Pseudoduganella albidiflava: one gene and its partner. The protein of the gene in region 1 interacts with the protein of each later gene in a pairwise test. Links are inferred from orthologs where the notes say so. Each region holds a gene or a part of one and is shown on either strand. Other genes may lie near its edges. The genes, in order: EYF70_RS23735 and mtgA.

What was found.
Region 2: the proteins of EYF70_RS23735 (region 1) and mtgA interact in binary tests that used the Escherichia coli proteins (3 or more experiments, as listed by UniProt). The link is inferred for Pseudoduganella albidiflava from one-to-one orthologs.

Annotation. Positions count from the first base shown.
Region 1 is NZ_CP036401.1:5,729,060-5,733,920, reverse strand. What follows is about bases 1-2,999. They hold EYF70_RS23735 (peptidoglycan D,D-transpeptidase FtsI family protein), read left to right. Parts: upstream 1-610; coding sequence 611-2,389; downstream 2,390-2,999. Other genes in these bases: EYF70_RS23730 (UDP-N-acetylmuramoyl-L-alanyl-D-glutamate--2,6-diaminopimelate ligase), read left to right, coding at 2,389-2,999; ftsL (cell division protein FtsL), read left to right, coding at 342-614; rsmH (16S rRNA (cytosine(1402)-N(4))-methyltransferase RsmH), read left to right, coding at 1-345. Also shown: more of EYF70_RS23730, read left to right, coding at 3,000-3,954; EYF70_RS23725 (UDP-N-acetylmuramoyl-tripeptide--D-alanyl-D-alanine ligase), read left to right, coding at 3,954-4,861. UniProt on the Escherichia coli protein: Essential cell division protein that catalyzes cross-linking of the peptidoglycan cell wall at the division septum. Required for localization of FtsN.
Region 2 is NZ_CP036401.1:518,445-534,554, reverse strand. The notes cover bases 11,789-14,525. They hold mtgA (monofunctional biosynthetic peptidoglycan transglycosylase), read right to left. Parts: upstream 13,646-14,525; coding sequence 12,932-13,645; downstream 11,789-12,931. Other genes in these bases: aroE (shikimate dehydrogenase), read right to left, coding at 13,749-14,525; corA (magnesium/cobalt transporter CorA), read right to left, coding at 11,795-12,760. Also shown: EYF70_RS02285 (hybrid sensor histidine kinase/response regulator), read right to left, coding at 1-4,342; EYF70_RS02280 (methyl-accepting chemotaxis protein), read right to left, coding at 4,358-6,649; EYF70_RS02275 (chemotaxis protein CheW), read right to left, coding at 6,670-7,269; EYF70_RS02270 (response regulator transcription factor), read right to left, coding at 7,269-7,634; EYF70_RS02265 (response regulator), read right to left, coding at 7,646-8,044; EYF70_RS02260 (rubredoxin), read right to left, coding at 8,470-8,622; thiD (bifunctional hydroxymethylpyrimidine kinase/phosphomethylpyrimidine kinase), read left to right, coding at 8,766-9,614; hemL (glutamate-1-semialdehyde 2,1-aminomutase), read left to right, coding at 9,611-10,897; EYF70_RS02245 (heme-copper oxidase family protein), read left to right, coding at 11,168-11,629; more of aroE, read right to left, coding at 14,526-14,609; EYF70_RS02225 (TonB family protein), read right to left, coding at 14,686-15,567; EYF70_RS02220 (ribonuclease catalytic domain-containing protein), read right to left, coding at 15,720-16,110. UniProt on the Escherichia coli protein: Peptidoglycan polymerase that catalyzes glycan chain elongation from lipid-linked precursors. May play a role in peptidoglycan assembly during cell division in collaboration with other cell division proteins.

The DNA of each region.
Region 1 (4,861 bases):
CAGGCTATCCGGATTTACATCAATCAAGAGCTTGAGGACCTCCAGGCAGGATTGAAGCAGGCCTACGACGCGCTGGCATCGGGCGGCATCATGGCCGTCATCAGCTTCCATTCGCTGGAAGACCGCATCGTCAAGCGTTTCCTTGCCGAGCGCGCCAATGTGCCGCAGCCGGACCGCCGGCTGCCGATCCGCGCCGCCGACCTGCCGCAGCCGGAAGTGAAGCTGCTCGCCAAGATCAAGCCATCGGCGCGCGAAGTGGACGAGAACCCGCGCGCCCGCTCGGCGGTGATGCGGGTCGCAGTTCGCTTACCTGTGCGTCTCCCTGAACAAAAGAGGCCGGCATGAGCGGCAAGCTCGCCGCCGTCCTGGCCGCGCTGCTGGTGGGCTGCGCGCTGTCGCTCGTTAACGCGCAATACCAGGCGCGCCATCTGTTCATCGAGCTGGAACGCGCGCAGGCCAAGGCGCGCCAGCTCGACATCGAATGGGCGCAGCTGCAGCTGGACCAGTCCACGCTGGGCAAGCACGCCCGCATCGAGGAAATCGCGCACGGCGACCTGGGCATGACCCAGTTGACGCCCGCGCGCACGCAATACCTGACGGAGGGCGAGGAATGAGCCGTCCCAACGCCGCAAGCTCCCGCGTGGCCGCCTCGAAAGGCGTGTCGTTCTCCAAGAGCCCCGTGCTGGCGGTGCGCCTGCCCACCTGGCGCTCGCGCGTGGTGCTGTTCGTGCTGTTCGCCGCGTTCGCCGCGCTGGCGGTGCGCGCGCTGTGGCTGCAGGGCCTGTCCACCCAGTTCCTGCAGAAGCAGGGCGAGATCCGCTACGCGCGCACGATCGAACTGCCGGCCACGCGCGGCAAGATCATGGACCGCAATGGCCAGGTGCTGGCATCGTCGGTGCCCGTCAAGGCCATCTGGGCAATCCCGGACGACGTGCTGCTGGCGCCGCCGGAAAAGATCCGCGCGCTGGCCAGCCTGCTCGACATGAGCGAGGCCGAGTTGCGCAAGAAGCTCGATTCGGACCGCAACTTTGTTTACCTGAAGCGGCAGGTCGAGCAGGACGTGGCCGACCGGATCGCCAAGCTGAAGATCGACGGCATCGACACGCGCAAGGAATACAAGCGCTTCTACCCGCAAGGTGAAGTGATGACCCACGTGGTGGGCTTCACCAACGTGGAAGACGTGGGCCAGGAATCGATGGAGCTGGCGCACCAGAAAACGCTGGTGGGCCAGCCCGGCACGCGCCGCGTGATCAAGGACCGCCTGGGCCACATCGTCGAGGATATCGGCGCCAAGCACGAACCGCACGACGGCAAGGACCTGGTGCTGTCGGTCGATTCGAAGATCCAGTACATCGCCTTCACGCAGCTGAAGGCGGCTGTCGAGAAATTCGCCGCCAAGGCCGGCGCTGCCGTGGTGCTGGACGTGCACACCGGCGAAGTGCTGGCGCTGGCGAACTATCCCAGCTACGACCCGAACGACCGCCGCAAGCTGACCGGCGCGCAGTTGCGCAACCGCGTGATGACGGACTCGTTCGAACCGGGTTCCACGCTGAAGGCGATCACCGTGGCGCTGGCGCTGGACAAGGGCGTGGTCACGCCGTACACCAGCATCGACACCGGCAACGGCCGCCTCACCATCAAGGACCGCACCATCAGCGATACCAAGCCGCACCACGTGATCAGCGTGCAGCAGGTGATGGAGATGTCGTCCAACATCGGTACCTCGAAGATCGCGCTGTCGATGCCACCGCAGGATATGTGGGAAATGTTCACCAAGGTCGGCTTCGGCCAGCAGCCGAAGTGGGGTTTCCCCGGCGCCGTTGCCGGCCGCGTGCGTCCCTACAAGAACTGGCGGCCGATCGAGCAGGCCACGATGAGCTACGGGAACGGCATCTCGGTGTCGCTGATCCAGCTGGCCCGCTCGTACCTGATGTTCGCCCGCGATGGCGACCTGATTCCGCTCACCTTCCAGAAAAGCCACGACCTGCCGCAGGGCCAGCAGATCATCAAGCCGCAGACGGCGCGCCAGATGCGCGAGATGCTCGAGATGGTCGTCACCGGCAAGGACGGCACGGCCAAGCAGGCCCAGATCCCCGGCTACCGCGTGGGCGGCAAGACAGGCACCGCCTACAAGGTGGAAAACGGCCGCTACCCGATTCCGCGCAAGTACATCGGCTCCTTCGTGGGCATCGTGCCGCTGTCGGCGCCGCGCTTCGTGATCGCCGTGATGATCGACGAGCCGACCCAGGGCGGCCGTTTCGGCGGCCAGGTGGCGGCGCCGACGTTTGCCAAGGTCGCGGAAAACGCGCTGCGCGCCATGAACGTGCCTCCCGATTCCACCGTGACGGAAATCGTGGCTCCGGCGAGCAACGAAGGGGAGGCCATGTAATGACGAACATGAATAACAACGACGACATCCAACAGATCGGCGACTGGATCAGGCAGGCCGCACCAGACGGCCAGCTGACCTCCGACTCGCGCCGCATCGCACCGGGCGACGTATTCTTCGCCTATCCGAACAACAGCGCCGGCGATGCCGGCGACGGCCGTACCTATATAGGACGGGCCATCGAACAGGGCGCCGCGGCCGTGCTGTACGACCCGGCCGGATTCGCCTGGAACCCGGAATGGCGCGTGGCCAGCCTGCCGGTGGCGGACCTGAAACTGCGCGCCGGTCCGATCGCGCATGCCGTGTACGGCATGCCGGACGCCGGCATGTTCACCGTCGGCATCACCGGCACCAATGGCAAGACCTCGTCGGCCGTGTGGCTGGGCCATGCGCTCTCGCGCGCCGGCGAAACCGCCGCCGTCATCGGCACGCTGGGTGTCGGCCTGTTCCACGGCCAGGGCAATGGCCGCGGCGAAGCCGAATTCGCGGCCACCGGCTACACCACGCCGGACCAGGTACTGCTGGCCCGCACGCTGGACGAGTGCCGCGCCGCCGGCGCCCGCGCGCTGGCCATCGAGGTGTCGTCGATCGGCCTCGAACAGGGCCGCGTGGCGGGCATGCATTTCGACGTGGCGCTGTTCACCAACCTGACGCGCGACCACCTGGATTTCCACGGCTCGATGGAAGCCTATGAAGCGGCCAAGCAGAAGCTGTTCGCCTGGCCCGGCCTGAAGACCGCCGTCATCAACCTGGACGATCCGGCCGGCGTGCGCATGGCGTCGCAGGTGAAGGATGCCCAGGTGATCGGCTATACGCTCAAGGGCGAAGCCGAGATGGCTGCACTGCCTGCGCAGTTGGCCGGGATTGCCGTGCTGCGCGCCAGCCAGGTCAGGAGCCGCAGCGCCGGCACCGAGTTCCACCTCGAGTCGCCTTATGGCGCCGCGCAAGTGAAGACCCGGCTGGTGGGCGCGTTCAACGTCAGCAACGCGCTCGGCGTGCTGGGCGCGCTGCTGGCGAAGGGCCTGCCGCTGCGCGCTGCCGTCGAGGCGATCGAGGCATTGACGCCGGCGCCGGGCCGCATGCAGCTGGTCGGCGGCAACGATGCGCCGATGGTCGTCATCGACTACGCGCACACGCCCGACGCGCTGGAAAAAACCCTGGAAGCGCTGCGTCCCGTGGCGGCGGACCGCGGCGGCCAGCTGTGGTGCGTGTTCGGCTGCGGCGGCGACCGCGACCCGGGCAAGCGCCCGCAGATGGGCCGCATCGCGCAGGCGGCGGACCATGTGCTGGTCACCAGCGATAACCCGCGCAGCGAAGATCCGCACGCGATCATCGCGCAGATCGTGGCCGGCATGGATGCCACCCGTCCCGCGCAGGCCATCGAGGACCGCGCGGCCGCGATCCTTTCCGCCGTCAAGCACGCGGCCAGGAACGACGTGATCCTGGTGGCCGGCAAGGGCCATGAACCCTACCAGGAAATCAAGGGCAAGAAACTGCCGTTCTCCGATGCCGAGCATGCCCAGCTGGCACTGACCGCCCGACTGACGATGATGAGGACGAACTGATGCGCGCCACGCTGGACCAGATCCTGGCTGCGCTGGATGGCGCGCGCCTCGTTGGCGAAGCCTCCACGGGCACGGCCTTCGATGGCGTGTCGACCGACAGCCGCACCGTGGCGCCGGGCGCCCTGTTCGTCGCGCTGCGCGGCGAGAACTTCGATGCGCACGACTTCCTGACGCAAGTGGCGCAGAAAGCGGCCGCCGTCGTGGTTGAACGGCTGCCCGATGGCTGGACCGCGCCGGAGGCGCTGCCCGTCATCCTCGTGCGGGACACGCTGGCCGCGCTTGGCCAGATCGGCCGCTGGTGGCGCAGCCAGTTCGACCTGCCCGTGATCGGTGTCACCGGCAGCAACGGCAAGACGACGGTCAAGGAAATGATCGCCGCCATCCTGGCCGCCGCCCATGGCGAGGAAGACCGGCTGGCGACGCGCGGAAACCTCAACAACGAGATCGGCGTGCCGCTCACGCTGTTCCGCCTGGCGCCGCACCATTCCTCCGCCGTGATCGAACTGGGCATGAACCACCCGGGCGAGATCGGCCGGCTGGCCCGCATCGCCATGCCGACCATCGCCCTGGTGAACAATGCCCAGCGCGAGCACCAGGAATTCATGCACACGGTGGAAGCCGTGGCGCGCGAGAACGGTTCCGTGCTGGCCGCCCTGCCAGGCGACGGTACGGCGGTGTTCCCGTCGCACGACGAATTCACGCCCATCTGGCGCGAGCTCGCCGGCAGCCGCCGCACGATCACCTTCGGCCTGACCAAGGAGGCCGATGTGAGCTGCACGTTCCGCCCGGCCGATTTCGGCAACCAGATGTTCGTGTCGATCCGCTGCAGCGATGGTGAACTGGTCCAGTTCTATGTCGCCCTGCAGGCAGCCGGCGAGCACAACGTGCGCAACGCGCTGGCCGCCAT
Region 2 (16,110 bases), 5.2 Mb from region 1 along the record:
CCTGCCGCGCCACCCGGTACAGCCGCTCGGCGATACTGGCGAACGGTACCATCCGCACGCGCAGCAGGTCGCGCTGCAGTTCGCGCGTCATGCGCGCCTGCTGCGCCAGGTCGTCGCTGGCGCCGTTCACCGACTGCAGCAGCCCGGCATGGAACGAGGCCACGTCGTCGACGCTCTCGGCCATCATCCGCGTCAACTCCTGCAGGCGCGTATAACGGTCGAATTCGAGCGGGTCGAATTCGCGTTCGCTCGACACCGACAGGCGCGACGCGATGTGCGATTCGGCCTGCATCTCCACTTCGCGCAGTTGCTGACGCAGCTTGCCCAGGTTGTCCTCGAAGTCGCCCAGCGCGGTGCGCAGCGCACCCATTTCGTTTTCAAGGCGCGAGCGGGTGATCGCCACCTCGCCGGCCTGGTTGACCAGGCGGTCGAGGATATCGGCGCGCACGCGCACCAGCGGCGCCTGGGCCGCGCTTGCGGAAGTCTCGGCCGGCGTCGCAGCCGGCACGTCCGCCGCCGCCACGCTGGCCGTTTCCGGCGGATGCTGCAACTGCTCGAACAGCAGCAGCGCGTGGTCGTAATGGGCCAGCAATTCGTCGAACGCCGCCGGCGCCGGATGGCTCATGCCTTCGACATGGGTTTCCATCTCGTGCGCATGCTGCCCGAGGCGCATCGCGCCCGCCATCCGCGCGCTGCCCTTGAGGGTGTGCAGCACGCGCTGCAGCGTGGCCGGGTGGGCGGTATCGGCCGGCGCATGCTGCCAGGCGCGCAGCGCGGCCCCGACCTGGGGCAGCAGGTCCGCGCCTTCCTCGAGAAACACGGGCAGTAGGTCCGGATCGAGTTCGTCGGCCACGGCCGGGATATCCGGCCGCGCTTCGAGCAGCGCCAGCACCTGCACGTCCGGCTCGGCGGCATCCTGTTCCACTGGCTCCGCGGCCTGCCCGGCTGCTTCCGCCGGCTCCACGGCTTCCAGTGGTTCGGCCGGTTCGACGGCTTCCAGTGTTTCCACCGGCTCCACGGCTTCCACCGCTTCCATGTCTTCCGCCTCGGGCGCCGCGGCTTCCGCTACTGCTTCCACGGGCGGTTCCGGCGGCGCGACCGGTACCGGCTGCGGTACCGCCGCCTGCGTGAGCGGCGGCTCGGCGAAGGCGTCGTCGAACGCGGCATCGAACAGGTCGTCGATCGATTCATCCTGCGTGGCCAGCTTCGGCCGCAGCGGCAACGGCGCGCCGCGTTCCGGCACCGGCGGCGGATCGGCAAGCAGCGCGTGGTAGGTGTCGCTGAACAGCAGGTCGAGCCGGGCCACCAGTTCGTCCACCGGCGCCGGTGCCGCCAGCATGCCGTCCAGCCGTGCCGCGACGTCCGGCGCGGCGGCATGGGCACGGGCCAGCTCGTCGCGCAGGCGCTCCAGCGCGGCGATCAGTTCGGGCTGGTCGGGCGGCATGGTGCCGCCGGCAAAGCTGTCCAGCATGTCGCGCACGCGGCCGATGACCAGGTCGAACAGGTCGTGGTGGGCCGGATCGTGCAGCACCGCGGGCGCGGCCTGCAGCGTGGTCTCCAGCGCTACGGCCAGCTCGCGCAGCGCCTTGAAGCCCACCGTGCCGGACGTGCCGGCCAGCGTGTGGGCCAGGTGCAGCGCGTCCGGGTCCAGCTCGCCCTGGCGGCGCCACGTGCCGAAGTCGCGCGCCAGCGCCGCCGCCAGCGCGGTGGCTTCGGCCACGTAGATGTCGAACAGCGCCGCCGGCACGGCCAGGCGGCCAACGAAGCGCATGCCCTGGTCGGCCGGCACGGCTGCCTCGGTTGCCTCGGTTGCCTCGGCTACATTGTCGGGCGCGGCCGCCCCGGCTGCCGTCGCCGGCCCCGCTTCGGTCGCCGGCTCGGCCGCACTGTCAGCAACCGCAATTTCACCTGCCACGTCGTCACTGGCCACGTCGTCGCTGACTGCATCGACGCTGGCTGCATCGTCGCTGGCCACGGTGTCAGTGCGCACATCGTCACCGGCCACGGTGTCGCGGCTCACATGGTCACTGACCGCATCGTCATCGGCCGCCGTGTCGCCGGCGGCATTTTCATCGGTCACGTACGGCTCGGCCGGCGGCGGCTCGACGGCAGGTTCGCCGCGCCCGGCCGCCCGGTCCGGCGACATGAACGGCTGTCCCTCCAGCACCTGCGCGGCCGCCGCGACCAGCGGTGCCGCGCTGCGTGGAGAAATGCCCCGGGCCACCAGCTCGGCGACCCAGGCATTGAGTTCGGCCGCCGTCCATGCCAGCAGGCCGGCCAGCGCCGCATCGGCGGACTTGCCATCGGCCACCCACACGTTCAGCACCTTCTCCAACGCGCCCGCCGCGTCGGCGAACTGGTTCAGCCCCACCATGCGGCCGCTGCCCTTGAGCGTGTGGAAAGAGCGGCGCAGCGATGCCAGGCTTTCCGGCGTGCCGGCATCCGGCCCGGCCAGCACGCCATCCATATGCGCCAGCACCTCCTGCGCCTCGCCGATGAAGATCTCCAGCAGTTCTTCCTCGATGGCCGCGTCGCTCGCGCCGGACACCGCGGCAAGCGTGGCGGATGGCGCGGGCTCGGCCGGTGCCGGCACTTCCTCGTCGAGCACGGGGATCGATTCGGGTCCGGCGATCTTGCGCAGCGGCACCGCGCGGAACGTGCCCTGTGCGGCATCGAAGGAAAAACGCTCGCGTGCCCCGGCGGCATTCTGCGCCAGCATGTCGACGAAGAAGCCGAGCGCGCCCACGTTGTGTGCGATGCGATCAAGCTGCGCCGCCTCGCCGGGGCCCGGGCCGGCGGCAAGTCCGGCGACCTGCCCGCGCACCTGCGCCACGGCGGCCTGCGCGTCCGGCTGGTCGGTGATGGCCAGCGCGCCCTCCAGCTGGTGCAGCACGCCGTCCAGCGCGGCCAGTTGCGGCCGCGCCGCCGGATCGGCGGCAAATTCGTCCAGCCCGCGCTCCACGTCGCGCAGCGCCACCTTCATCTGCTGCGCCAGCGCCACCACCGTGTCATCCTGCCGCAGGCGCTGCGCCAGGCCCTGCTGCCACTGCGCCGGCTCCGGCGGTTGCTGCCCCGCCGCCAGCGCCGCCAGGCGCGTGCCGATGGTGGCCGCGCTGGCCGCGAAATCGTCCGGCAGGTGGCGGACCTGGTCCAGGCCGTGGCTGGCGAACAGCAGCGCCGTGGCCATTTCCAGGCCCAGCGCTTCGTTGCGCCCGACATCGGCCACTGCGGCCAGTTGCCGCATCAGGTTGGCCAGCGGCGTCACGCCCAGCTTGTCGGCGGCGGCCGCCACCAGCGCCGCCGCCTGGCTGAATTCGGACTGGGCGGCAGTGTCGCCCGCTTCCAGCCGCTGCCAGGCGGCGCGGGCGCCTTCCAGTCCTTCGCGCGCGCGGGCCAGCGCTTCCGGATCGATCCGGCAGTAACGCTCGGTCGCGTAATCGGGCGGCACCATGCCGTCGAGCGCGAAGCCGGTGCGCAGTGCGCGCCCCAGCGGCGCCAGGTGCTCCGGTTCCGCCGCGGCGAGGAAGAACAGCGCATCGCGCAATACCGTGTCGGGAGTTTCCGGCGCCCCTTGCGCCAGCCGGCGCATCTGCAGGTTGGCCGCGCCGAACAGCTGCTTGATGTAGACGCCGTACACGCCGCCGGGCACGTGGCCGGCCACCACCAGTTCCGCGAACGCCTGCAACGCCAGCCAGAACACGCGGCCGCGGCCGGCCTGCGCCGCGGCTACCTCGGCGATCACCGCGGCCAGGGGCTGCGCCTGAGCCGGATCGCCGGACTTCAGGTACGGCAGCAGGGCGCGCTCGAACCGTTGCCGCAACGCGGCGTAGTCCACCGGCCCGCCCGCGTCATCTCCGCCATCCGCCGCCGGCAGCGCGGGTTCGCGCGCCAGGTCGGGGAAGAACAGGTCGGCCGGGTGGATGCGCGGCGCGCCCAGCATTTCCTGCACCGCCGCGTAATACGGGAACAGGCGCACCGGCTGCAGCGGCCCGCCGTCCAGCAATTCTTCCAGGTACTCGACGAGCGCGCCATACAGCCGGCCGATCGCCTGCACATGGTCGGCGCTGCACTTCACGCTGCCATCCTTGAAGCGGTCCAGCGCTTCCTCGGCCAGCCGGGTGATCGCCGCCACGCCCTCCACGTCCACCATCTGCAGCGCGCCGTGCGCCTGGTGCAGGTGCGACTTGGCCAGCCGCAGCGCGGTGGCCTGGTCTTCCGGCTCCAGGCCGCCGGCCTCGAACAGCGCCGTGCGCGAGCGGCCCAGCGCCTCGCGGATCTCGCCCATCACCCACGACAGCGGGCCGGGATCGAAGGAGTTGGTCGGAAAATCGGTCTGGCTCATGGTCTCGCTGCTTGTTCAGGTTGTTGGGTTGCCGATGCGGAAACGCGACACGGAATCCTTCAGCTGCTGGGCCAGCGCCGACAGCTGGCGCACCGATTGCGCCGTCTGCTGCGTGCCGGCCTGCGCCTGTTCCGTGGCTTGCAGGATATGGCCGATGTGCCGCGCCACGCCGCTGGCCGATGCGGCCTGCGTGCCGGTGGCGTGCGACATGCCCTCGATCAGCTCGGCAAGCTGCCGCGACACGCGCTCGATGTCGTCCAGTGCGGCGCCGGCCGCGTCGGACAGCCGCGCGCCTTCCACCACGCCATGGGTGGAGCGTTCCATCGCCGCCACGGCATCGTGCGTGTCGGCCTGGATGGTGCGCACCAGCGCGCCGATCTGCTTGGCGCTGTCGGCCGACCGTTCCGCCAGCCGCTGCACTTCCTCGGCCACCACGGAAAAGCCGCGCCCGGCCTCGCCGGCGGAAGCGGCCTGGATCGCCGCGTTCAGCGCCAGCACGTTGGTTTGCCCGGTAATGTCGGAAATCAGTTCCGTGATCTCGCCGATCTGCTGCGACGATTCGCCCAGCCGCTTGATGCGCTTGCTGGTTTCCTGGATCTGCTCGCGGATCCCGTTCATGCCGGCAATCGCATCCTGCACCGCGGCGGCGCCCTGCCGCGCCGCGGCCACCGAGCGGCGCGCCACGTCCGCCGACTCGGCCGCGGACTTCGATACATCCGTGATCTCGGCCGCCATGCGCAGCACGGTCGCGCTGGTATCGCGGATCTCGCGGGCCTGCTGCTGCGACGCGGACAGCAGCGCGGTGGAAATATCCTGCGCCTGGCTCGACGCCGCCGTCACCTGCTCGGCCGTCGCCGTCACGCGGCCCACCAGGCCGCGCAATTCCTCGACCGTGTAGTTGACCGAGTCGGCGATCGCCCCCGTGATGTCCTCGGAAACGGTGGCCTGCACGGTCAGGTCGCCATCGGCCACTTCCTGCAGCTCGTTCATCAGGCGCAGGATCGCGGCCTGGTTTTGCGCATTGGCCGCCCGGGCTTCCTCTTCCTGCCGCTGCGCCTGCAGCCGCTGTTCCTCGGCCTGCTGGCGGCGGCGCTCGGCGCCGCGCGTGCGGTTGTACGAATCCTGCAGCAGCACGCGGCCGATCGCGGCCCCCGTCAGCAGCGTCAGCATGCCGCCCGCCACCATCAGCCAGAAGGTCCAGTTCAGCGACTCCTGCGCGGCGCGATAGCCGTCCAGCAGGCGCGCCAGGCTTTCGCGCAGGCTCTCGTTCTGGCTGAAGATCAGCCGTTCGGCAGTGCGCGCGGCCAGCAGCCTGTCGAGCCGGCCCAGGATCGCGCCCGCCCCGGCCTGGTATTGCTCGAAGCCGGCCCGCAGCGCGGCGAGGCGTTCGCGCACGTCCGGTTCGCGCACGGCGGCAATGCCGGCCACGGCGCCGCCGGCTTCTCCACCATTCAACAGGGCATCGACGATGGCGCGGAACGCGGTGATGTCGCGTCCCAGCTGGAATGCCGTTTCCGAACGGATGCCGCCCGCCGCGGTGAATTCGGCCGTGCCAAGGCTCATCCGCTGGGTCAGCATCGTCAGCCGGCCCAGCGCGGCGATCTCGCGCGCGCCGGCTCCCCGCTGCAGGCGCAGCGCGGCGATTTCATCGGCCTGCGCCAGCAGCTGCGGCGCCAGCGCGTTCAATGCGCGCAGCGATTTCTCGACACCGGCCAGGTCTTCCCGGTGGCGCAGGATGGTATCGGCCGCCTTCGCCGTGGCGGCCCACTTGGCGCGCGCATCGGCGATCGCTGCCTCCAGGTTGCCAGGGGCGGCGGCCACACTGCGGCCCCGGTAGCTGCCGCCACTGCCCAGCAGCGCCAGGTCGCTGTCCAGCTCGCGCCGGCTGTCGCCCAGCTGGCGGAACGCCTCTTCGTGGCCCTGCAAGGCATTCGGCGCGGCCTTGCCGATCCGTTGCGAGTGCATCAGCGCATCGCCGGCCACTTGCGTGGCGGCGGCGCCGGCCGCGCTGTGCCGTGCATTCAGCGCCACCAGGGCGGCGGAAAGCGCCAGCACGACGGCCAGCGTGGTGACGAGAAAACTGAGCTGGCGCTGCGGCGGCAGGTGGCCGATCAGCGGCAGCCGCGCCGGTGCTGGCAGCTCCGCCACGCTGGAAGTGCCGCCGCGGCGCAGCGCATCGCGCAGGCGCAGCGGCCGGTCGGTCGCGGCGCCATCCGCGAACTGCGAGTCGCCGTCGGCGAACCGGGAGTCAGGCGGGGAATCGGCGGGCGGCTCCTGCCGGCGGGGCCGTGAAAACCTGAATCGCATCGTATCCTTTCTCATCGGGGCTAGCGGCCCGCGGGCAGCCCCGCCTGCGGGCTTGCATGCAGGCTCACCTGTAAAAAACGCGGCTCGCGCGCCAGGCCGGCCAGGTCCAGCCGGGTCCATGGCTGGCCATCGCCGTCGACATACCGCTCCGCACACCAGCCGGGTGACGCCGCGTCGCTGCCGTCGGCCCGCATGTCGGCCAGCCGGCGCAGGCCCAGCACGCGGTTGGCCAGCAGCGCGCACGGCAGGCCGAGGCTGGCGGCGAAGGTCAGCAGGCGGGTATCCGGGCCGGCGGCATGCGTGCCATGCTCGGCATGCGTGCCGAGGCCATCGCCCAGGTAGGCCGCCAGGTCGACCACGCCGAGGAGGTTGCCGCGCACATTGGCCAGGCCCAGGTACCACGGCTGCGTCAGCGGCACCGGGGTGATGGACTGGCTGGGCACGATCTCGCCCATCTGTGTCAGGTCCAGCAGGCAGTGGCGCGTGCCAACCAGCACGCCCAGCTCGCGCGCGGCCGCCGTGCCCGTGCCCTGCGCCGCCTGCATCCGCTCCAGCAGCTGCACCTGGTATTGGCGCAGCCGGCTGCGGCGTTCGCCGGTATCCGAAACCGCGTCCTCCATCAGCCCAGCGCTGCGATCTTGGCCAGCAGTTCGGCGGCGCTGACCGGCTTGACGAGATAATCCTTGGCGCCCTGGCGCAAGCCCCAGATGCGGTCGGTTTCCTGGTTCTTCGACGAACAGATGATCACCGGCACATGCTGCAGTTCGGGGTCGCGGGCGATCGAGCGCGTGACCTGGAAGCCGTTCGCGCCCGGCATCACCACGTCCATCAGGATCAGTTCCGGCCGGTCTGCGCGGATGCGCGCCAGCGCCTCTTCGCCGCTCTCGGCGGTGGTGACCGCGTAGCCGTTGCGGGCCAGGATATCGGACAGGTAATAGCGCTCGGTCGGGGAATCGTCGACGATGAGGATCTTGTGGATGGCCATGGGCTGCTTTCTCATGGACGCCCGGGACCGGCATGCTCGCGCACCGCGGCCAGCAGGCTGTCCTTGCTGAAGGGTTTGGTGAGGTAGGCGGCCGAGCCGACCATCGCGCCGCGCGCCCGGTCGAACAGGCCATCCCTGGACGACAGCATCAGCACGGGCGTGGCATGGAATTTCGCGCTCTTCTTGATCAGCGCGCAGGTCTGGTAACCGTCCAGCCGGGGCATCAGGATGTCGCAGAAGATCAGCGCGGGCTGGTGGTCGATGATCTTGGCCAGCGCATCGAAGCCATCCTCGGCCAGCACCACCTGGTACCCCGCCCCGCTCAGGAAGATCTCGGCGGACCGGCGGATCGTGCTGCTGTCATCGATCACCATGATGGTCAAACCGGTCGCTTGCGGCGTTGTCGTCATATATTGTGTCCACCCATTTCCACTACGATAGCACAGCGAAAAATGCGGGGGCGGACGGTAAATCTTTACAGCAACCAATCAATGGTCCCGGGCTCACAGTTGGCCGCAGAACCTCTTACGGGCGCCTCGGGGCCTCTAGAAACCTTGCTGAATGGCGTCGCACCTGTACCTGCACATCCAGTATCAGTAGCGAACCGCCTTTCCTACGCGCGCCTCGGGGCCTCGAGAAACCGTAACAAGCGACGTCAGACCTGTACCTGCGCATCCAGTATCGGTAGCGAACCGCTTTTCCTACGTGCGCCTCGGGGCCTCGAGAAACCGTAATGAGCGACGTCAGACCTGGTTGAGGAACGGAGCTGTACTCCAGTACAGCGAGTACCGGAGACCAGCGGCTGGCGTTGCGCAATAGGTTTGTCGAGGTCCCATCAGAGCATGACCATTTCGAAGTCATCTTTGCGGGCCCCGCACTCCGGACACGTCCAGTTCATCGGCACATCTTCCCAGCGGGTACCCGGTGCAATGCCCTCTTCCGGCAGGCCGGCTTCTTCATCATAGATCCAGCCGCAGATCAGGCACATCCAGCTCTTGAACTCTCCTGCACTATTTTGCCGGGCGTTATTTTCCAGCTTGTTTTCTACCTTATTTTCCACATTATTGCTGCTCACGTTCTGCCACCCTCAATCAAGTAAAATGCCGAATCGGGTATCTTAATCTACTGGCCGTGCAAAACCAAACATCACCCCTCATCCTGACATTCGGCGTGGCCGATCCGATCGGCGCAGTGGGCGTGCATTCCGATATCGGCGTGTTCGCCGCGCTGGGATGCCAGGGCCTGTCGGTCACCACCGCATTACTCATCGGCGACAGCGCCCGCGTGGAAGACCAGCAGCATGTGGAACCGGACTGGGTATCCGACCAGGCCCGCGTCGTGCTGGAAGACGTGCAGGTGGCGGCGTTCAAGATCGGCGCCGTCGACCAGATGGAACACATTTCATCGATCGCCGAAGTGGTCTCCGATTATCCGGATGCGCCGCTGATCCTCGACCCGTTCGGCTCGCAATTGCCACCCCTTTCCGAACAGACCGACCCGGAGGAACTGCTGACGGTGCTGCGCCAGCTGCTGGTGCCGCAGGCCACGCTGCTGATGCTGTCGCAGGTGGAACTGGGGCGCATGGCCGAAACGTGGCGCGACCTGTCCAATGGCGAAACCATGGGCGACGATGCCCAGCACCTGATCGACCTGGGCTGCGAATACGTGCTGGTGACGGGTACCCCGGCCGGCACGTCGCGCGCCGAATCGGGCCTGCGCGCCAACACGCTGTATGGCGATGGCGGCGTGATCCGCCACGACCGCTGGCAGCACCTGCCCGGCCCGTTCGTCGGCGCCGGCTGCGTGCTGTCGGGCGCCATCGCCGCCTACATGGCGCAAGGCCTGGCGCTGCCGCAGGCCGTCGACCTTGCCCAGCAATACACTTTCGGCGCCCTGCGCCACGCCCAGCGCTACGGCATGGGCCGGCTGGTGCCGAACCGCTTCCACGCGGTGACGCAAACGAAAAAGGATACGCAATGACGATCTCGCAAAACGATGTGCTGTTCGAACGCGCGCAGAAGACCACGCCCGGCGGCGTCAATTCGCCGGTGCGCGCCTTCCGCTCCGTGGGCGGCACCCCGCGCTTCATCACCCGTGCCGAAGGCCCGTATTTCTGGGATGCCGACGGCAAGCGCTACATCGACTACATCGGTTCCTGGGGCCCGGCCATCGTCGGCCACGCCCACCCGCAGGTGGTGAAGGCCGTGCAGGAAGCGGCCACGCGCGGCCTGTCGTTCGGCGCGCCGACCCAGGGTGAAGTGGAGATGGCGGAAGAAATCGCCCGCCTGGTGCCGTCGATCGAGCAGGTGCGCCTGGTCTCGTCCGGCACGGAAGCGACGATGAGCGCGCTGCGCCTGGCGCGCGGCGCCACCGGCCGCGACAAGATCATCAAGTTCGAAGGCTGCTACCACGGCCATGCCGATTCGCTGCTGGTGAAGGCCGGCAGCGGCCTGCTCACGTTCGGCAATCCCACCTCCGCCGGCGTGCCGGAAGATTTCGTCAAGCACACGCTGGTGCTGGACTATAACGACGTGCCGGGCATCGAGGAAGCGTTCGCCGAATACGGCGACGAGATCGCCTGCGTGATCGTCGAACCGGTGGCCGGCAACATGAACCTGATCAAGGCATCGCCCGAGTTCCTGCAGGCGCTGCGCGACCTGTGCACCGAACATGGCGCGCTGCTGATCTTCGATGAAGTGATGTGCGGCTTCCGCGTCGGCCTGGCCGGCGCCCAGGGCCTGTACGGCATCACCCCGGACCTGACTGCGCTGGGCAAGGTGATCGGCGGCGGCTTGCCGGTGGCCGCGTTCGGCGGCAGCGCCGAGTTGATGAGCAAGATGTCGCCGGTCGGCGCCGTCTACCAGGCCGGCACGCTGTCCGGCAATCCGATCGCCGTCGCCGCCGGCATGACGACCCTGAAGCTGATCCAGGAAGCCGGTTTCTACGAGCGCCTGACGGCCACCGCGAAACGCCTGGCCGAAGGCTTGACCGACGCCGCGTTCCAGGAAGGCGTGACGTTCTGCGCCGATTACCAGGGCGGCATGTTCGGCCTGTACTTCAGCGCCGAGCCGCCGCGCAACTATGCCGAGATGATGGCCGGCGACCGCGCGAAATTCAACGAGTTCTTCCACGCGATGCTCGATGAAGGCGTGTACTTCGCCCCTGCCGCATTCGAAGCCGGCTTCGTTTCCGCCGCCCACGATGACGCGGTCATCGACGACACCATCGAAGCGGCCCGGCGGGTGTTCGCGCGGCTGAAATAAGCGCCGGTCTCGGCCATGGGAAAAGGACGGGTAACCGTCCTTTTTTACTTTGTGCAATCCCATACGGCACAACATTTCCAGAAACCGGGGTCTGACCCCAATCCCGGGAAATGTTTCCTGAAATCGGGGTCTGACCCCGGTTCCTGGAAATATCCTTGGGATCTGCGCGGCACTCGATCCTGAAGACTTTTAAAACCGACAATCTTCCGACATTTCGATGACATCCGATCTTTAGAATCCGCTGCATTCGAGATCACAGGAGTCGTCGTCATGCAAACACAAGCCACCACCCGGCAGGAACAGGCCGCCCGCGCCGGTATCGTCTGGATCAAGCTCGCCGTGCTGTACCTGCTCATCGGCGTGGCGCTGGGCATTGCCATGGGCGCCAGCCGCGACTTCACGCTGCGCCCCGTGCATGCGCACGTGAACCTGCTGGGCTGGACCACGCTGGCGCTGTCCGGGATCATCTACACGCTGTTCCCGCAAGCCGGCACCACGCGTCTGGCGCGTGTCCACTTCTGGCTGCTGAACCTGGCGTTGCCTGTCATGATGGGCTCGCTGGCCTATGTGCTGTCGACGGGCGACGCGAGTGTCGTGGCGATGCTGGTGATTGCCGAGATCACCGCGGCGATCTCGATCGTGGCATTGGCCGCCAATATCTTCATGAACCTGCAAGTCAGCAAGGACGTGGCAGGGGAATGCCAGCCCGATAAAAAAGCGGCCGCGGCCTGATGCCGTTCGGTTAAGTCCACCCCAAGTGCAAATTCTGGGGTCAGACCCGGCGGGTCTGACCCCAGCCCTTCGCTGTTGGGGTAAATGCATGCGCTTCCAATGTGCTGGATGACGCTTGACTTAACGGCGTTACGGCCGAGGCCGCTTTTTCACCGTGTCACCGTCCTATTTCAGCCAGCCCCGGTGCCGGAAATACAGGAACGGCGCAATCGCGCTGGTGATCATCAGGCCCCAGGCCCAGGGATAGCCCAGCGTCCATTTCAGTTCCGGCATGAAGTCGAAGTTCATGCCGTACACGCTGGCGATCAGGGTCGGCGGCAGGAAGGCCACGCTGGCCACCGAGAAGATCTTGATGATCTTGTTCTGGTTGATGTTGATGAAGCCGACCGTGGCGTCCATCAGGAAGTTGATCTTGTCGAACAGGAACGAGGTGTGGCCGTCGAGCGATTCGATGTCGCGCAGGATCTGCCGGGCTTCCTCGAACTGCTCGGAATTGAGCAGGCGCCCGCGCATCAGGAAGCTGACGGCGCGCCGCGTGTCCATCATGTTGCGGCGGATCCGGCCATTCAAGTCTTCCTCGTGGGCGATGGCGGACAGCGCGTCGGCCGCGTCCTTGTCGGTGAATTCTTCCTGCAGCACGCGGAACGATACTTCTTCCAGGTTCTTGTAGATGCCTTCCAGCGCGTCGGCGGAATATTCGGCGTCGGTGGCGTACAGGTCGAGCAGCACGTCCATGTAGTCGACGATCGAGCCGGGGCGCGAGCGGGCGCGCATGCGCACCAGGCGGAACACCGGCAAGTCGTCGGTGTGCACGGAGAACAGCATCTTGCGCGCCAGGATGAAGGCGACGGTGACGATGCGCGACGGGCCATCGTCTTCTTCCAGCAGGAAGTCGGTGCGCAGGTGGAGGTCGCCGTTTTCCGCCTCGTAGTAGCGGGCCGAGGCTTCGATATCCTTGACTTCGTCTTCGCCCGGCAAGGTCACGCCGTAGATGGCCTTGACCCAGGCACGCTCGTCATCGTCCGGGTCGGTCAGGTCGACCCATACCGGTGCCACTTGTTCAAGGTCTTCGCGCGTTTCGATGGGAACCTGGTTCAGCCGGCCATTTTGTAGAACGAAGACATTGATCATAGGCACTCTCAGCCGACTGGGATTCTGGACACTTGCAGGACGCAAAATTAAAACAGCGCAAGTGTACAGGCAAAGCCCCGGCCGGGACCAGACCGGAGGACCACTTTTTACCCATGGAACCGATAATTGCGGTGTATCGGGCACCGATCGCGGCGCGGGGCTGGGGAAGCGCTACGGCAGCTCGGCCGAATTCATGCGCCGCAGGATGATCTGGGTACGCCGGTTCAGGTAGCGCGTATCGCGGTGCGCGTCGTAATAGCGGGGATTGGGCAGCATCACCGCCAGCCGCGCCGCCTGCGCCGCACCGAGCTTCGCCGCGGGCACCTTGTAATAGTGACGCGCCGCCGCTTCCGCACCATACACGCCGCGGCCGAACTCCACCACGTTCAGGTAGATCTCGAAGATCCGCCGCTTGTCCATCATGGTTTCCAGCATGTACGCGATGATCAGTTCCTGCCCCTTGCGCAGGTAGCTGCGCGAGCCGGACAGGAACAGGTTCTTGGCCAGCTGCTGCGTGATCGTGGAACCGCCGTGCGTGACCTTCTTGCGCTTCTCGTTGCGCTCGTAGGCCTTTTCCAGCGCCTCCCAGTCGACGCCGTCGTGGTCGGAGAAATTGGCATCCTCGGAAGCGATGACGGCCCGCTTCAGGTTGTTCGAGATGCGCTCGTACGGCACCCATTTCTGGACGATCTTCGCATCCGGATTCTTTTCCTGCATGGCCGACAGCTGCTGGCGCATGAATGCCGTCATGCCCGGCTCGTGGTCGCGCCACCACCAGATCTGCGCGGCGAAATACAGCTGCACGGCGATGAACAGGACGACAGGAACGATGAACAGCCACTTGACGAATGCCCAGCGACCGGGGGGCTTGCGCGCTTTTTTCATGTGCATTTCTTATTGTTCAACACGACGCAGGGAGGAGCACCGGCACAGCATCGCCGGCACAGCATCACTGACACCTGAGGCCCGATCGACGCGGGAAGCCGCGTCAACGCAGGCGCGCCAGCAGCTCCGCGGTGTCCGGCCGCACGCCGCGCCAGCCCAGGAAGGCTTCGGCGGCCTGCTCCACCAGCATGCCCAGGCCATCGCGCACGGTCGCGCCATGGCTGGCGGCGAAGCGCATGAAGACGGTCGGTTCCTGCCCGTACATCATATCCAATGCCAGCGAGCCCTGGTGGAATACCGATGGCGCCACCGGCGGCAGGTCGGCCTGCAGGCTGGCCGATGTGGCGTTGATGACGATGTCGAAGCTGCCGGCGATGTCGGCGAAGCCGCACGCGGTGACTACGCCAGCGCCCCCCAGCGAGGCGAATTGCTGCACCAGCGCCTCGGCGGTGGCCACGGTGCGGTTGGCGATCACCAGCGCGGCCGGGCGATGTTCGAGGATCGGCAGCACGGCACCGCGCGCGGCACCGCCCGCGCCCAGCAGCAGCACGCGCTTGCCGGTGATCGGCACGCCCGCGTTGACGGTGATGTCGGCCACCAGGCCGGCGCCGTCGGTGTTGTCGCCGGTGATGCCGTGTTCATCGAACAGCAGCGTGTTGACGGCGCCCGCGGCCTGCGCGCGCACCGTCAGCGCGCTGGCCAGCCGGCACGCCTCGAGCTTGAACGGCACCGTCACGTTGGCGCCCTTGCCGCCTTCGGCGATGAAGGCATGGACCGCCTCGGCAAAACCATCCAGCGGCGCCAGGCGTTTTTCATACGTCAGCCGCTGGCCCGTGGCCGCGGCGAACGCGGCGTGGATGACGGGCGATTTGCTGTGGGCGATCGGATTGCCGAACACGCAGTATTTGTCGACGCCGGAGTTGACGCCGGAGTCAACGCCTGCGTCGCCGCCGATGCGATCCATGGACGTGCCGTCCACGCTGTTATTGTCCACGCTGTTATTGTCCACGCTGTTATTGTCCACGCTGTTATTGTCCACTTTATTTTGCTCCACCGAGTTGGGCTTCGAGTTTTTGTTCGCGGGTGAATTTGAACCGGGTGATGATGACCCACAGGTCGTCGCGGTCGTTCGACAGCATGTTGGGCGGGAACTTGCCGAACGGCGCGGCGCGGCGCACGATGGCGATCGCCGCCTGGTCCAGCGCCGGATTGCCGGAACTGGTCTGCACCGTGATGCCGCCCTCCTTTGTATACAGCGTGCCATCCTGGAAGATCGGGATCGACAGCACCAGCTCGCCATACAGCTTGCGGCCGTTCACCTGCGGGAAGTTCAGCGTGCCCACCTCTTCCACTTTGCGCTGGAAGGTCTTGTAGTACATCGCATAGCCCACCTGCTGGGTGCTGGGCGTGATGTAGGTGCGGCGCGGGCGCTTGTTCTGGTCTTCGATGGTTTGCGCGATCTCGGCCGCCATGCGGGCGATCGCCTTGCTGCTTTCGATCAGCTCGGCGCCGGTGGGCGTGGGATCGGGCTTGCTGTTCTCGGTGACGGGTGCGGCGCGGTACGGCGTGGTCTTCACCTGCGTCAGCAGCTTCTTCTGCACTTCTTCCAGCTGCTCGATGCGGCGGCGCGAGGCTTCGATGCTGTCGCCATCGGCCACCCGGCGCATGTCCGGCAGCGGCGACTTCGAGCGGCCCTGGTCGGCCATGCCGCCGCCATCCAGGTTGGCCTGCGCCAGCGCCTCGGCCTTCAGCGGCCGGTTGGCGTGCTTGGCATTGACGAGGATGACTTCCAGCGTCGGATCGGTGGGCGCCAGCTTGAATTCCTGCGGCGCCACGAAACGCACCGCCAGCAACGCCGCATGTGCGAGCACCGAGACGGCCAGGGCGATCGCGAGGAACCGGTTTTCTTGTAAATACTTCACGCAGAGAAGGAAAAAGCGTCGGCGAAATGCATCATTCTACCCGCTGAAACCACCGGCGTTACCAGTGGCGGCAGTGAAAACCAGTGTCCGGCACCTTTTCGGGGCCATGCCCCGAAAAAATGTCCGACACCAGGCTCCTCCACCGTTCCGGTTTAGCCAGCGGCGGGCGGGACGGCGGCTGCGTCCGCTTCGTCGGCGGCTTCGGCCACTTCCACCTTCTCGTCGGCAGGCTGGTCGGGATCGGCGACCAGCTCCGGCACGGTCTCGCCGACCAGCGCCTTGTCCGCGTCGCCTTCCTCTTCTTCTTCCTCGAAGTCGACGGCGGCCGGCGCGGCTTCCTCGATCTCCAGCAGGCGCGTCTCGATCGTCAGGTCCACTTCATCCCAGCGGATCACGTCCAGCTTGACGGCCGCGCCGCGCGGCGCCGACGGCATGCCCGGCAGGCGGATCACCAGCGGGATGTCGGTCAGGCGCAGCACTTCATCCTTCAGCACCACGGCATCGACCTGGTGCTTGTCTTCCTGGCCGAGCCAGCGCAGGCAC